4 regions of the Arthrobacter sp. 2RAF6 genome follow, and region 1 is predicted to be linked to each of the others. Evidence: riboswitches for the same ligand, from Rfam matches in the RefSeq annotation. Region 1 holds a riboswitch; each other region holds the start of a gene.

The links. A riboswitch is a leader RNA that binds a small molecule or an ion and turns the genes downstream of it on or off. The one in region 1 is predicted to bind thiamine pyrophosphate.
Region 2: another riboswitch for thiamine pyrophosphate. It lies ahead of thiO (glycine oxidase ThiO); the one in region 1 lies ahead of thiC (phosphomethylpyrimidine synthase ThiC).
Region 3: another riboswitch for thiamine pyrophosphate. It lies ahead of AB4Z38_RS14855 (bifunctional hydroxymethylpyrimidine kinase/phosphomethylpyrimidine kinase); the one in region 1 lies ahead of thiC (phosphomethylpyrimidine synthase ThiC).
Region 4: another riboswitch for thiamine pyrophosphate. It lies ahead of AB4Z38_RS13530 (ECF transporter S component); the one in region 1 lies ahead of thiC (phosphomethylpyrimidine synthase ThiC).

The regions. Positions count from the first base shown of each region.
Region 1 covers NZ_JBFRGF010000002.1:17,967-21,167, reverse strand. The annotation lists gene thiC (phosphomethylpyrimidine synthase ThiC) at 1-1,525, opposite strand, end outside; TPP riboswitch at 1,521-1,628, opposite strand; gene AB4Z38_RS01575 (amidohydrolase family protein) at 1,738-2,832, shown strand; gene AB4Z38_RS01570 (VOC family protein) at 2,911-3,201, shown strand, end outside.
Region 2 covers NZ_JBFRGF010000001.1:184,907-188,107, forward strand. The annotation lists gene AB4Z38_RS00905 (RNB domain-containing ribonuclease) at 1-288, opposite strand, end outside; gene thiE (thiamine phosphate synthase) at 326-1,015, opposite strand; TPP riboswitch at 1,042-1,161, shown strand; gene thiO (glycine oxidase ThiO) at 1,153-2,475, shown strand; gene thiS (sulfur carrier protein ThiS) at 2,472-2,708, shown strand; gene AB4Z38_RS00925 (thiazole synthase) at 2,712-3,201, shown strand, end outside.
Region 3 covers NZ_JBFRGF010000020.1:15,041-18,241, forward strand. The annotation lists gene AB4Z38_RS14855 (bifunctional hydroxymethylpyrimidine kinase/phosphomethylpyrimidine kinase) at 340-1,860, opposite strand; TPP riboswitch at 1,852-1,948, opposite strand; gene AB4Z38_RS14860 (Rne/Rng family ribonuclease) at 2,097-3,201, opposite strand, start outside.
Region 4 covers NZ_JBFRGF010000017.1:28,770-31,970, reverse strand. The annotation lists gene AB4Z38_RS13540 (DUF4235 domain-containing protein) at 20-280, opposite strand; gene AB4Z38_RS13535 (NUDIX hydrolase) at 332-1,093, opposite strand; TPP riboswitch at 1,242-1,378, shown strand; gene AB4Z38_RS13530 (ECF transporter S component) at 1,455-2,084, shown strand; gene AB4Z38_RS13525 (ABC transporter ATP-binding protein) at 2,084-3,201, shown strand, end outside.

The sequences.
Region 1 (3,201 bases):
CACGCCAGCGGAACTCGAAGCGGGCCTTGGACAGGGCATCGTCGCGTTCGTGGGCACCGGGGTGTCCCTTGGCAAGGTCAGCGGCGTGGGCAGCGATTTTGTACGTGATTACCCCGGTCTTGACGTCGTCCTTGTTTGGCAGGCCAAGGTGTTCCTTTGGAGTGACGTAGCAGAGCATCGCGGTTCCGTAGCGTGCGATCTCCGTGGCGCCGATGGCAGAGGTGATGTGGTCGTAGCCCGGGGCAACGTCGGTGACGAGGGGGCCCAAGGTGTAGAACGGGGCGCCCTTGCAGAGCTCTTGCTGGCGCTCCACGTTCTCCCGCACCAAGTGGAAGGGAACGTGGCCGGGCCCTTCCACCATGACCTGGACGTCGAATTCCCATGCCCGCTGCGTCAACTCGGCCAAGGTGTCGAGTTCGGCGAACTGCGCGGCGTCGTTGGCGTCCGCCGTCGCTCCCGGGCGCAAGCCGTCGCCGAGCGAGAACGCGACGTCGTACTTGGCGAAGATTTCGCAGAGTTCGTCGAAATGGGTGTACAGGAAGTTTTCCTCGTGGTGCGCCAGGCACCAGCCGGCCATGATTGAGCCGCCGCGGGAAACGATGCCCGTGACGCGGTTCGCGGTGAGCGGCACGTAGCGCAGCAACACGCCGGCATGGATGGTCATGTAGTCCACGCCCTGCTCGCATTGTTCAATGACGGTGTCGCGGAAGATCTCCCATGTGAGTTTGTTGGCTTCGCCGTTGACCTTCTCGAGGGCCTGGTAAATGGGCACGGTGCCGATCGGCACGGGGGAGTTGCGGATGATCCATTCGCGGGTGGTGTGGATGTCGTCACCCGTGGACAGGTCCATGACGGTGTCCGCGCCCCATTGCGTGGCCCACTGCAGCTTGTCCACTTCTTCGGCGATGGAACTGGTGACGGCCGAGTTGCCGATATTGGCGTTGATCTTCACGAGGAACGCCTTGCCGATGATCATCGGTTCGGATTCGGGGTGGTTAATGTTGTTGGGAATGATGGCCCGGCCGGCGGCGACTTCGCTGCGGACCAGTTCAACATCGCAGTTCTCGCGAAGTGCCACGAACTGCATTTCGGGCGTCACGATCCCCTGCTTGGCATAGTGCATCTGTGTCACGGTCTTGCCGTCGACGGCGCGGCGGGGCACCGGCTGTGCGCCCTTCCACTCAGCGGAGGCGGCGCCGCGGCGCACGGCCGACTTGCCGTCGTCGAGCAGGTTCCGTTCGCGGCCGCTGTATGCCTCGGTGTCGCCGCGGGCGTCGATCCACTCGCTGCGGAACGGCTCGAGGCCAACCACGGGATCACTTCCTGGCCCTGCAGTGCGGTACACCTGGAAAGGCGCGTTGGCCTCGCCGTTGGGGGATGGTTCCAGGGCGATTTCCGTGACCGGAACCCGGATTCCCGTCTCCGTGTCTTCCAGGAACGCGAGGGAATGCGACTTCAGGGACTGGGTCACCTCTTGCGCCGATCCGTTTTTGGTAGGGCTCAGCTGTGTTTCTTTGGTGCTCAAAGGATTACTCACTTCCTTCGCCGGCATTACCCGGACAGGTTCAACGGTCGCAGGCTGCGTCAGCCCGATCTCAGCCCTTGCAAGGGCCCCCGTGTGGTCGTAGACGAAGCTACCACAGCTGTTGGTGCCCAGGACAGATGTGACGGAGGAGAGATGTGGCCGAGGACAGATGTGACCGGGCCGGGAACGGCGCAGGAGTTTAAGGTGGAATCATGGCGGAAATCATCGAGTTCAGCGGCGCCGTCCTCACGGGACCGAAAGAAGAACGGCGTGGCCTCTGGTCGGTCGACGGAAGGCTGACCTTTCTGCCGCCCGCTGCCGCGCCCGACGTCATCCTGGACGGATGGGTGTTGCCCGGTCTGGTGGATGCGCATTGCCATGTTGGATTAGGCAAGGGCGGAGCGGTGGACGATCAGACTGCCCGACTGCAGGCGACGGCGGACCGGAACGCCGGGACGCTCTTGATCCGCGACGCCGGATCCGCAAGCGACACGCGCTGGCTGCAGCGCCGGACGGACATGCCCAGGATCATCCGCGCAGGCAGGCACATCGCCAGGCAACGCCGGTACATTCCCGGACTGGCCGAAGAAGTCGAACCGGAGGATCTGGTGGAGGCGGTGCGCAAGCAGGCACGGTCCGGAGACGGCTGGGTCAAGATCGTCGGGGACTGGATCGACCGCTCGGCAGGGGATCTTGGCCCGTCCTTTCCCGCCGCCATCGTCAAGGACGCCGTCGCCGCGGCACACGGCGAGGGAGCCCGGGTGACTGCCCATTGCTTCGCCGAAGGGACTATCGACGACATGCTCGACGCCGGCATCGACTGCATCGAGCACGCCACCGGCCTACTTCCGCACCACATTCCCAGGCTCCTGGACCAGGGTGTGCCGATCGTTCCCACCCTGATCAACATTGCTACTTTTCCGGACATCGCGAAGCAGGCGGAAGCGAAGTTCCCGCGTTACGCCGCCCACATGACCAGGCTGTGGGAGCTCAGGCATGAACGCGTCGCCGAGGCATTCGACGCCGGAGTGCGGGTGTATGCCGGGACCGACGCCGGCAGCGTCATCAAGCACGGCCGGATCGGCGAGGAAATCCTGGAACTGCACCGCGCCGGCCTTTCGGCTGCCGCGGCCCTCGATGCCGCCTGCTGGTCCGCCCGTGAGTGGCTGGGTGCCGACGGCATCAGCGAAGGTGCCAGTGCCGACGTCGTGCTCTACGCAAAGGATCCCCGGGCGAGCCTTGAGGTGGTGCTGAATCCGCAATGCACCGTGCTGAGGGGGCATATTTCAGGAAGTGCCGGGCATTAGGAATAAATTGAAGCTTCAAGTAATTTGGATGTATAGAGGTTGCCGAAAGGCGGCGCCACAAAATACCGGGAGTTTCACATGACCATCACATCCAGCCAGGATCTCCTTCCTGCCGAACTCACCATGGGTACCGTCATGCTCAAAGTGGGGGACATGAAGCTCATGGGCGACTACTACCAGCGGGCGCTGGGGCTGGACGTCGTCGCCGAACAGGATGGCGGACTCTACTTCGGCAGGCTCGGCAAGCCGTTGGTGCACCTCGCGCCGGCCTCCGGGCTCCAGATCCCGGGTCGTGGAGAGGCTGGACTCTTCCATACAGCCTTGCTCTTCGAAGACCAGTCCTCGCTCGCCGCAACCGTTGCCTCCGCC
Region 2 (3,201 bases), on a different contig from region 1:
GGAGGGCACATCGGAGATGGCGTAGAGAACCCTGTAACCATCGCCGGACCGGTCAATGAAGAGGGCCTGGTCGAGATCCGTGGAAGAGGCCGGGTCGATCGTGATGAAAGGAACGTCCGTGAGATCCTGCGCCGGCAGGGTGTGTCCGGAAACCGCGGCTTCAGCGTCGCGCAGCGCTTCAGCGGGATAACCTGCGGGCAGCTCGAGTTCGGTCCGAAGCGCCGCCAGCGCTTCCGCGAGCTGGTTCGACGTTTCACTGACATTCGGGGCTAACCGCTGATGTGACACGAAAGTCAGGGTAACTCCAAAATCTTCCGGCGTCTCGCTAGGCCGCCGCTGCGTCCAAGGCGGCCAGGAGTGCCCGGGCTGCCGCCGTCGGGTCCTCCGCCTCAGTGATGGCGCGGACCACCACGATGCGGCTGGCGCCGGCCTGCACTACCGCTTCCACGTTGCTGAGATCGATGCCGCCGATCGCAAACCAGGGGAGCACAACCCCGCCGACGGTCTCTTCGTCTGCCTGCTTCACCGCGTTGGCGGCGTACTTCACCAGATCGAGCCCGACGGCGGAACGTCCCGGCTTGGTGGGCGTAGCCCACACGGGCCCGACGCAGAAGTAGTCCAGGCCGCTGCGGCCAGGCGACGCGGCGATGGCTGCGTCAACCTGATCCGGCGTGTGCGTGGAGAGGCCGATGATGGTGCGGTCGTGGAGCAGCTTCCGGGCCGAGCGCAGCGGAATGTCCTTTTGGCCGATATGGAACACCGGTGCGCTGGAGAGGGACGCCACGTCCGCGCGGTCGTTGACTGCCCAGAGACGGCCATGACGGTGCGCCACGGATTGCAGGACCTCCAGGAGTTCCAGTTCCTCGGCGGCTTCAATCGTCTTGTCGCGCAGCTGGATGATGTCCACGCCGCCCTCGAATGCGGCATCGACAAACTGCTCAAAATCACCGTGTTGCTTCCGGGCGTCGGTGCAGAGGTACAGGCGGGCGGTGGTGTGGACATCGTGCGGGGTCATGGAAACAGAGTAGTTCCTCTAAACTGGGCTGGTACCGCGGGAGCCGCGGCGGCAGTCACAATCGCCGCGCGGCTGAGAGGGCTTCAGCGCCGACCGCTTGACCTGATCCGGCTAGTACCGGCGTAGGGAAGGACTCCATGGACGAAGCAAACACCCAGCCCGGACCCCTGAACGCAGATGTGGCGGTGATCGGAGGCGGTGTCATTGGCCTCGGCATCGCGTGGGAAGCCCGCAGGTCCGGCCGCTCGGTTGCCCTGATCGATCCCGCACCGGCCAGCGGCGCCACCTTCGCGGCGGCGGGCATGCTGGCGCCCGTCAGTGAACTGCATTACCAGGAAGAGGACCTCCTGGAGCTCATGCTCGAATCGTCGGCATTGTGGCCGGACTTCGAACGCAATGTGACCGGCTCAAGCACCGGACGCAGCACGGGTTACCGCACGACGCCGACCCTCGCCGTCGGCGCGGACGCTGCGGACCGCCGGGCGCTCGCCGACCTCCGGGATGTCCAGCTGGCCAACGGCCTGGTGGTGGAATCCGTGCCTTTGCGCGAGGCCCGGGAGCGTGAGCCGCTGTTGAGCCCGCAGATTTCCTGTGCCTTCGACATCCCGGGCGACCACCAAGTGGATCCGCGCCGGCTTTCGGCTGCGATTCTAGGCGCGCTTGCAGACCACCAGCCCGGCGATTCCAGCTGGATTGCGGGGGCCGGGGGCGGTTTTGCGGTCCAGGATACCGCGGCAGGCCTCCTGTGGGAGGACGGGCGCGTCGTCGGGGTTCTGCTGGACTCAGGCATCGAAGTGTTCGCCACCGAAACAGTGGTTGCCAACGGACTGGATGCCCCCCGCTTGAAGGGCCTGCCGGATGGATTATCGCTCCCGTTGCGTCCGGTGTACGGCGACATACTGCGGCTGCGCGTCCCGGAGCACCTGCAACCCCTGGTCACGGCCACGGTCCGTGGAATGGTGCGCGGAGTGCCCGTCTACATCGTCCCCCGCGACGACGGGACCGTGGTGATCGGCGCGACGCAACGTGAAGACGGCTTGTCGGCGTCCGGGGGAGCGGCCAACCCGGTGTCAGCGGGCGGGGTGTACCAGTTGCTCCGCGACGCCCAGGTACTGGTTCCGGCTGTGGCCGAACTGGAACTCTTGGAAGCGACTGCGCGCGCGCGTCCAGGCACTCCGGACAATGCACCGCTGTTGGGCCGTGTGAAAGGTGACGAAAACGTACAAGGTTCCGAAGGAACCGTGCGGGGCCTCGTCGTGGCCAGCGGCTTCTTCCGCCACGGCGTGCTCCTCACCCCGGCAGCGGCGAAAATCTGCGTCGGACTCATGGATGGCACCGTCGATCCCCGGTGGAACAGATTCCGCCCGGACCGCTTCTCCCGCCCGCTTTCAGCAGCGAAGGCCTCAACAGGCGGCCCATCTGCCGATACCTCAAATCCCCTTCCGAAGGACCACGCATGAACATCAAATTGAACGGCGCAGACCACACGCTAGGCGACGACGCGTCGGTCACCACCCTCGTCAGCCACATCACCGGACGGGTGGTGGACTCCAGCGGCCAGGCGGCCGACGGACGTAAGATCGGCGTCGCCGTCGCACGCAATTCCGAAGTAGTGCCGCGCAGCCAGTGGGCTGCCACCGCGCTCGCAGAGGGCGACGAACTCGAAATCGTGACCGCAGTACAGGGAGGCTGAACCATGACCACGGCAAGCACTCAAGCAGCAAGCACCCGAACCGACGCGCTGGTGATCGACGGTGTCGAGTTCGGCTCGCGCCTCATCATGGGGACCGGCGGAGCCCCGAGCCTGGACGGCCTGGGGGCAGCGCTTCTGGCTTCCGGCACCGAACTCACCACTGTTGCGATGCGGAGGTACTCGCCGACGGAAACAGGTTCGCTGTTCCAGTTGCTCGTGGACCATGGCATCCGTGTCCTGCCCAACACCGCCGGCTGTTTCACTGCCAAGGACGCTGTCATGACAGCCGAGCTTGCCCGGGAGGCCTTGGAAACGGATTGGGTGAAGCTCGAGGTCATCGCCGACGAACAGACGCTGCTGCCTGACGCCGTGGAGTTGGTGGACGCAACGGAGAAACTCGTCGACCGCGGCTTCAAGGTTTTCGCCTACACCAACGACGACCCCGTGCTGGCGCTTCGCCTGGAAAACCTCGGAGCCACAGCGGTGATGCCCT
Region 3 (3,201 bases), on a different contig from region 1:
GCCTCAACGCCGTGGACTCCGGTACGGAATCCATGAGTCATCCCTCGAATAGTTCCAAATGAAAGGTCAGTTCCAAATGAACGGTTTCTGGGGGCATAACCCAAGTGTTGGCGTAAGCACCGAAGATCTAGATTACGCTAGTTTCGCCTTCGGCTGCAAATGAGGCCAGGTCCGGGGGCCGCCACGTGATGGCTGCCACAGACTGGCTATGCGCCACCCGGTACCGTGCCCGTCCACCTTACCCTGCCGGCCGGGAAAACCTCGGATCCTCAGTCCGACACGCTGCAGCGCCCGCAGGAACAGGCCCTTCACCCCGTCTTTCCCCGACATGAACCGGGTTCAGCCGTGCAACCTTGGAGCATCGAAGAACGCTGTTTCGTAACGGCAGGATTGGGCAAACGCCTCCATCATGGCGGCACGCTCCGTGGGTGTTGCGGCCTGCGCGGCGGCGTCCGTGATGTCGATCGCCTTGCGGGTGGCCTCGGCGAACGCCTCGTCCGCGTAGGTGCGCAGCCAGTCCGCATAAGGGTGCTCGTCCGACGCTCCCGCCTGTATATAGCCATGGTGTAGCTGCTGTCCCACCTCGGCGTACAACCAGTAGCAGGGCAGCACGGCAGCCAGCAGGACGGCATAACTGCCCGACGCCGACGCCGCCAGCAAATGGTCCACATAGGCCTTCGTGACCGGGCCCAGCTCTCCGCTTACCTGGCGTCCGCTGAGCCAATTCCGATGCAGCTCGGACTCGACTTCAAGGCACATCTGCGAGCCGCGGGCCCAGAACAGCTGTTCGGTTTCGCTCGGGGCGAGGGCGCTTGCCCGCGCCAGGACCCGGGAATAGCCGTTGAGATAGATGGCATCCTGCGACAGGTAATAGCTGAACTGCGCTTCGCTGAGCCCACCGGATTGCAGGTGCTGGATAAAGTCCAAGCCATAAATGGCCGCAAGTTCAGTCTGGGCGGCTTCCCACATGCGGATGGCAAAATCGCCTGGTTGAATGGCGTGCTGGAGCGCGTGGAAATGATTGATCGGCCCGTTGCCTTTCCCGACTTCCAGTACCTCGGACTGGGTCAGCGCCTCTTGAAGCCAAGGCTTGACCACACGCAAGGCGGACTCCCAATCGCCGAGCCGCGCCTTGGCCGTCGCCATCGCCGACGACAGGGAACACCCCGTGCCATGGCTATTGCGGGTTTCCACCCGTTGGCCGGCGAATTCCACCACGTCCTGGCTCAGGACTCCCCCGGTGTTGACCAGGGCATCGGGGCAGCCGGTTCCCTGAAGATGGCCGCCCTTCACCAGGACGGTGTTTCCACAGGCGGCAGCCAGGCGTTTGCCTTGCTCCAAGGCCGATGGCCAGTCAGTGGCTTCAGGTTCGCCAAGCAGCATGGCCAATTCAGGAAGGTTGGGCGTCACCAGGTCGGCGAGGGGCAGAAGTTCCCGCAGTGCGGTTTCGGCGGACTCCGCAAGGAGCCGGTCGCCACTGGTGGCGATCATCACTGGATCCAGCACGACGACGGCGGGGCGCGCCTCGCCGAGCCAGCGGCGGACTTCGTGGATGACCGCCGCATCCCCGAGCATGCCGATCTTGACGGCATCAACCGTGATGTCGTCGCTAATGGCATCCAATTGCTGGCGCAGGAACTCCACGGGAGGCACGTGGACGGCAGTGACTCCCTGCGTGTTTTGTACGGTGAGCGCCGTGATGACGGCCATGCCGTAGCCCCCGTTTGCCGCGATGCTCTTGAGGTCTGCCTGGATCCCGGCACCACCCGAAGGATCCGAGCCGGCAATGCTGAGAACCCTGGGGATTGGGCGCTGGACGGCCTTGAGCGGGTAGACGGCTGATTGCACCGAAACAGTCATGCGAGACATCCCTTCGCCGGTGCTAACCGGACAGGTTCAACGGGTCTGGTCTCAGCCGGCTTGGTGCGCGGCACCCCGTGTCAGTCCCCTAGCTTAACCCGGATCACACCTCGCCTGCTGAAATCGCCCCATGCAACCGCATTGAGCGAAGGTCCGGCGAATTGGCCGGGAACGCCGAAGCCCCGGCGGTTTCCACAAGAGCGGGAACGGCCGGGGCTTCGAACAGGGTACTGCGCTTAGAGTTCGGACTTGGGCACGCCGACCCCGAGGATGATCGGTTCCGCTGCCGCCGTCGGCTTGGCCGGAGCAGCCTCCGGCGCCTTGGCCTCGTGTGCGGCCCCACCGGAAGCAGGCGCGGCAACCTCGTGGTGCTCCACGTTGGTGGCGTTGGCGGCACCCTGGGCCCGGCTGGCGCTACGGTTGCGGCGGCCTCGGCGTCCACGCGAACCGGGCTCGGGGGATTCTCCGCTTGCAACGGCCGCGGAGGCCCCTGCGGGCGCTTCCTTGGCTTCTGCCGCCGTCGTCGCGGCGCCCGGAGCTTCTCCGAGGCCTGCGAATGCCTGTGCCAACAGATCCAGGCTCATGGCAGGCGCGCCACTCGCTGGCTCTTCTTCGTGGTGGACGAAGGGCAACGCAACTTCCTCGCCGCCGAATCGCAGCACAGGCTTCGAACGTTCCTCGCCCCTCGATGCAGCGGCAGGAGCCTGGACCGGGGCTGCAGGAGCCTGGACCGGGGCCGCTGGGGCCTGGAGCGGCGCTGCTTCTGCTACGTGCCGATCGGCGAGCAATTCCGCCGCGTGGTGGAGCTCGTCGTCGTGCAGGTGGGCAGCGTGGGCTGCTGCCGCGATGGTGGCAAGGGCGGCGCGGGTGGCTGCCTGGCGATTCGGATCAGTGGATTCCACGGTGTGGACCGGTACGGGCGGGGTGATCGGGAGCTCGGCAGTGCCCTGCCCCGTGCCCCTGCCGCGGCGGCGCTTGCGCTGCTCCGGGCGGACGGTCGGCTGTGATTCCGTGCGCGGGTGGTGGTGTTCGGCGGCCACCACGTTGGCCCGACGGTGCTCCACCGGCTCGTCGTGCGTGACGATTCCGCGCCCTGCGCACGTTTCGCACTGCTCGCCGAAGACCTCAAGCAGGCCGGTGCCCATGCGCTTGCGGGTCATCTGGACCAATCCGAGCGACGTCACTTCGGCGACCTGGTGCTTGGTACGGTCCCGGCCGAGGCACTCGACCAAGCGGCGCAATACGAGATCGCGGTTGGATTCCAGGACCATGTCGATGAAGTCGATGACGATGATTCCGCCGATGTCGCGCAAGCGCAGCTGGCGGACCACTTCCTCGGCA
Region 4 (3,201 bases), on a different contig from region 1:
CCGCTAACGGCCCGTCTGCCTAGACGATGTCCTGCGTCTTCGAGAAGCGCGAGATGGCGCGCTGGGTACTGCGGCTTGCAAATACCTGGATGACGGCGCTGACGGTCGCCGAAATCAGGGCGAAGGTCAGTGCCGAGCGAAGGCTTGCCTCCATGTCATCGTGCCCCTTGGGAGGCTTCTTGCCGGTGGACTTTTCCCACAACGCATTGACGAGCTTGGTGCCGACAAAGCCTGCACCGATGCTCACGCCAGTGCCGAGCAGTTTGATGAGGAGGTTCATTCCGGGACTCCTTGCGGGAGGAAACAGGACCGTCCCCAGCCTAACCCCACTTCAGGGCAGTTCCGGAGCAACGGATGGCGGTCGGCGCCTCAGCCGGAAGAACTCCTCCAAGGCTCCAGGCTTTGGACGGACGGGCACGATGTCACGGTCGTCGGCGAGTATCGCTTCCACCGTGCCGAGGGCGAGGAGCTCATCCAGCAGCGCCAGCGTGGGCGGCATGAGCTTGAGGGTTCCGGCGGCTTCGGCATCGAGGATTCCGCGGACCGGCATCCACAAAGACGATGAGGCTTCCGTGGTTTGGTGCCTGGGCTCGGCACCGGATAGCGGGCAGGCAAGGTAGAAGTATGTGTCGAAGCGCTTGGGCTGGTCTGCCGGGGTGACCCAGTTGGCCCACGGGCGGAGGGTGGCGGCGTCGAGCTTCAGCCCGGCCTCTTCGAACACCTCGCGCTGCGCGGCCGCCAGGACCCGGCCGGCGTTGAACCGGGCGGAAGAGGGCTCGACGGCGATGCTGCTCCGGTGCCATGCGGCGGCGTGCCGCTCGACGACGTCGTCCGCGAAGTCCCAGCCGGAGCTGTCCGCCTGGTCCACTCGTCCCCCGGGGAAGACGACCATGCCCGCGGCGAAATCCATCGTGGTCACGCGGTGCTGGACGAACACTTCCAGGCCGCGAAATCCATCGTGACCGGGGGCCTCGCGGACCAGGATCACGCTCGCGGCGAGCCTAGGTTCGGCCACCGTGGTGCTGTTCGCTTCGCCAATGCCTGCCAAGACCGCTCCTTTGCCCGCTTGCTGCGTCACATTCTGCTGGATCATTCTCCCAGTTTCTGCAGGCGTCCGCGCCATTCCGGGCCGGCCTGCGCTGACCCGGCGGATGATCCAGCAGAATCCGTCGCTATCCGTTCCGTCACGGTCCCCGCGACCCCTCCAAGGTGTAAACTGAACCACGCCCAAAAGGGTGGATTAATAACGACAGGGGAGCGCCGCCGTCGGGCTCGCAGCAATGCGGCACGGAGGACGGGCGCTGAGAGTGCGGACAGCCGCAGACCCTCGAACCTGATCCGGCTAGTACCGGCGCAAGGGAGTCGAGTTCTCATAGTGTCCGGAACCGGCGCGGCGGAAGCCGCTCGCAGGCAACCGGGGAACACTTTCCCCTCCTGTTCCTCAGGAGGACAAAATGACTGGTATTTCTGCAAGGCCGGGCCTCACCAAGCCTGGTTACAACTGGCGCGTCGTGGACATCGTCGTGGCGGCACTCATCTCCATCGCCGGTGGCGTGATCTTCTGGGCGTGGGACCAGATGGCTCTGGTTGCCACGCCCATGTCCGCCGGCTACCCTCCGCTGAGCGGCCTGATCGCCGGCGGTTGGATGATTCCGGCAGTGTTGGGCATGCTCATTGTCCGGAAGCCCGGTGCGGCAATTTTCTGCGAGACAGTGGCCGCCACCAGTGAGCTCATCATGGGTTCGCAGTACGGCACCACGGTCCTGATCTCGGGCCTGCTCCAGGGCCTCGGCGCGGAACTCATCTTCCTGGCCTTCATGTACAAGAAGTTCAACCTGCCGGTGTCCCTGCTGGCCGGTGCCGGTGCAGGTCTGTTCTGCGGTCTGAACGACTCCTTCCTGCCGTGGGGCTGGAACATCGCCTACGAACCGGTCGACAAGCTCGCGTACATCGTCTTCTGCACGATCTCCGGGGCCGTCATTGCCGGTGCCCTGTCCTGGATCGCTACCCGCGGCCTGGCCAAGACCGGTGTGCTGAGCGCGTTCGCGTCCCGCAAAGCCGCCTCGGAGCCCGTCTTTTCCTGATGCCCAGTCCTGATTCCGGCACCTCTGCCGTGGTGCGACCCGCCGCAATTTCCGCTCAAGGCTGGGGCTGGCGGCACGCCGGCCGCACCACGCAGGCCATCCATGCCTTGGACCTGGACATCCGTCCGGGCGAGCGTGTTCTACTGCTTGGCCCCTCGGGCGCAGGCAAGTCGACGCTCCTGCATGCCCTGGCGGGCGTGCTGGGCGAGGAAGGTGACGACGCCGACGAGACCGGCTCGTTGCTGGTGGACGGCGTTTCGCCGAAGGCCCAGCGGGGCCGTGCCGGACTCATGCAGCAAGATCCCGAAACCCAGGTGGTGCTTTCCCGGCTGGGCGACGACGTCGCGTTCGGCGCCGAGAACCTTTGCGTGCCGCGGGAAGAGATCTGGAAGCGGGTCCATGAAGCGCTCGACGACGTCGGGCTACGGAATAGTGCCAGCGGCAACTTTTCGCTCGACCACCCGACGTCGGCCCTCTCGGGCGGGCAGAAACAGCGCCTTGCGCTGGCCGGCATTCTGGCGATGCGGCCTGGCTTGATCCTCCTGGACGAGCCGACCGCCAACCTGGACCCGGCCGGCGTGCTGGAGGTCCGCGATGCCGTGGGCCGCTGCCTGCACAAGACCGGGGCCACCTTGGTGGTGGTGGAGCATCGGGTCTCCGTCTGGAAAGACCTCGTGGACCGGATCGTGGTCCTCCAGCCGGGCAGCACCTCCTCCACGGGAGGGTCGACGCCGGGCGTGCTCGTGGACGGCGATCCCGACACCGTTCTGGCGCAAGCAAGGGACATGCTCACTGCTGCAGGCGTCTGGGTGCCCGGGTACGTGCCGGCCACCCGGCCACGTTCCGGAACAGCCGCCGGCTCCGGAGCAACGGGCGGCTCCCGGGCGGGGAGCATGGGAGAGCTGTTGCTCGCCACCCAGGAGCTCGCGGTGTCCCGCGAACGGCCGCGGCGCCGGGGGTTCAAAACGATCGCGCCCCTTCCTGTGCAGGCCGGACTCGACGCCGAAGTATTCGCCGGGCAGGCGCTGACCATCACCGGCCCCAACGGCGCAGGAAAATCGACCTTCGCTTTGACCCTCGCGGGCCTATTGGCGCCGGTGTCCGGCACGGTGACTGC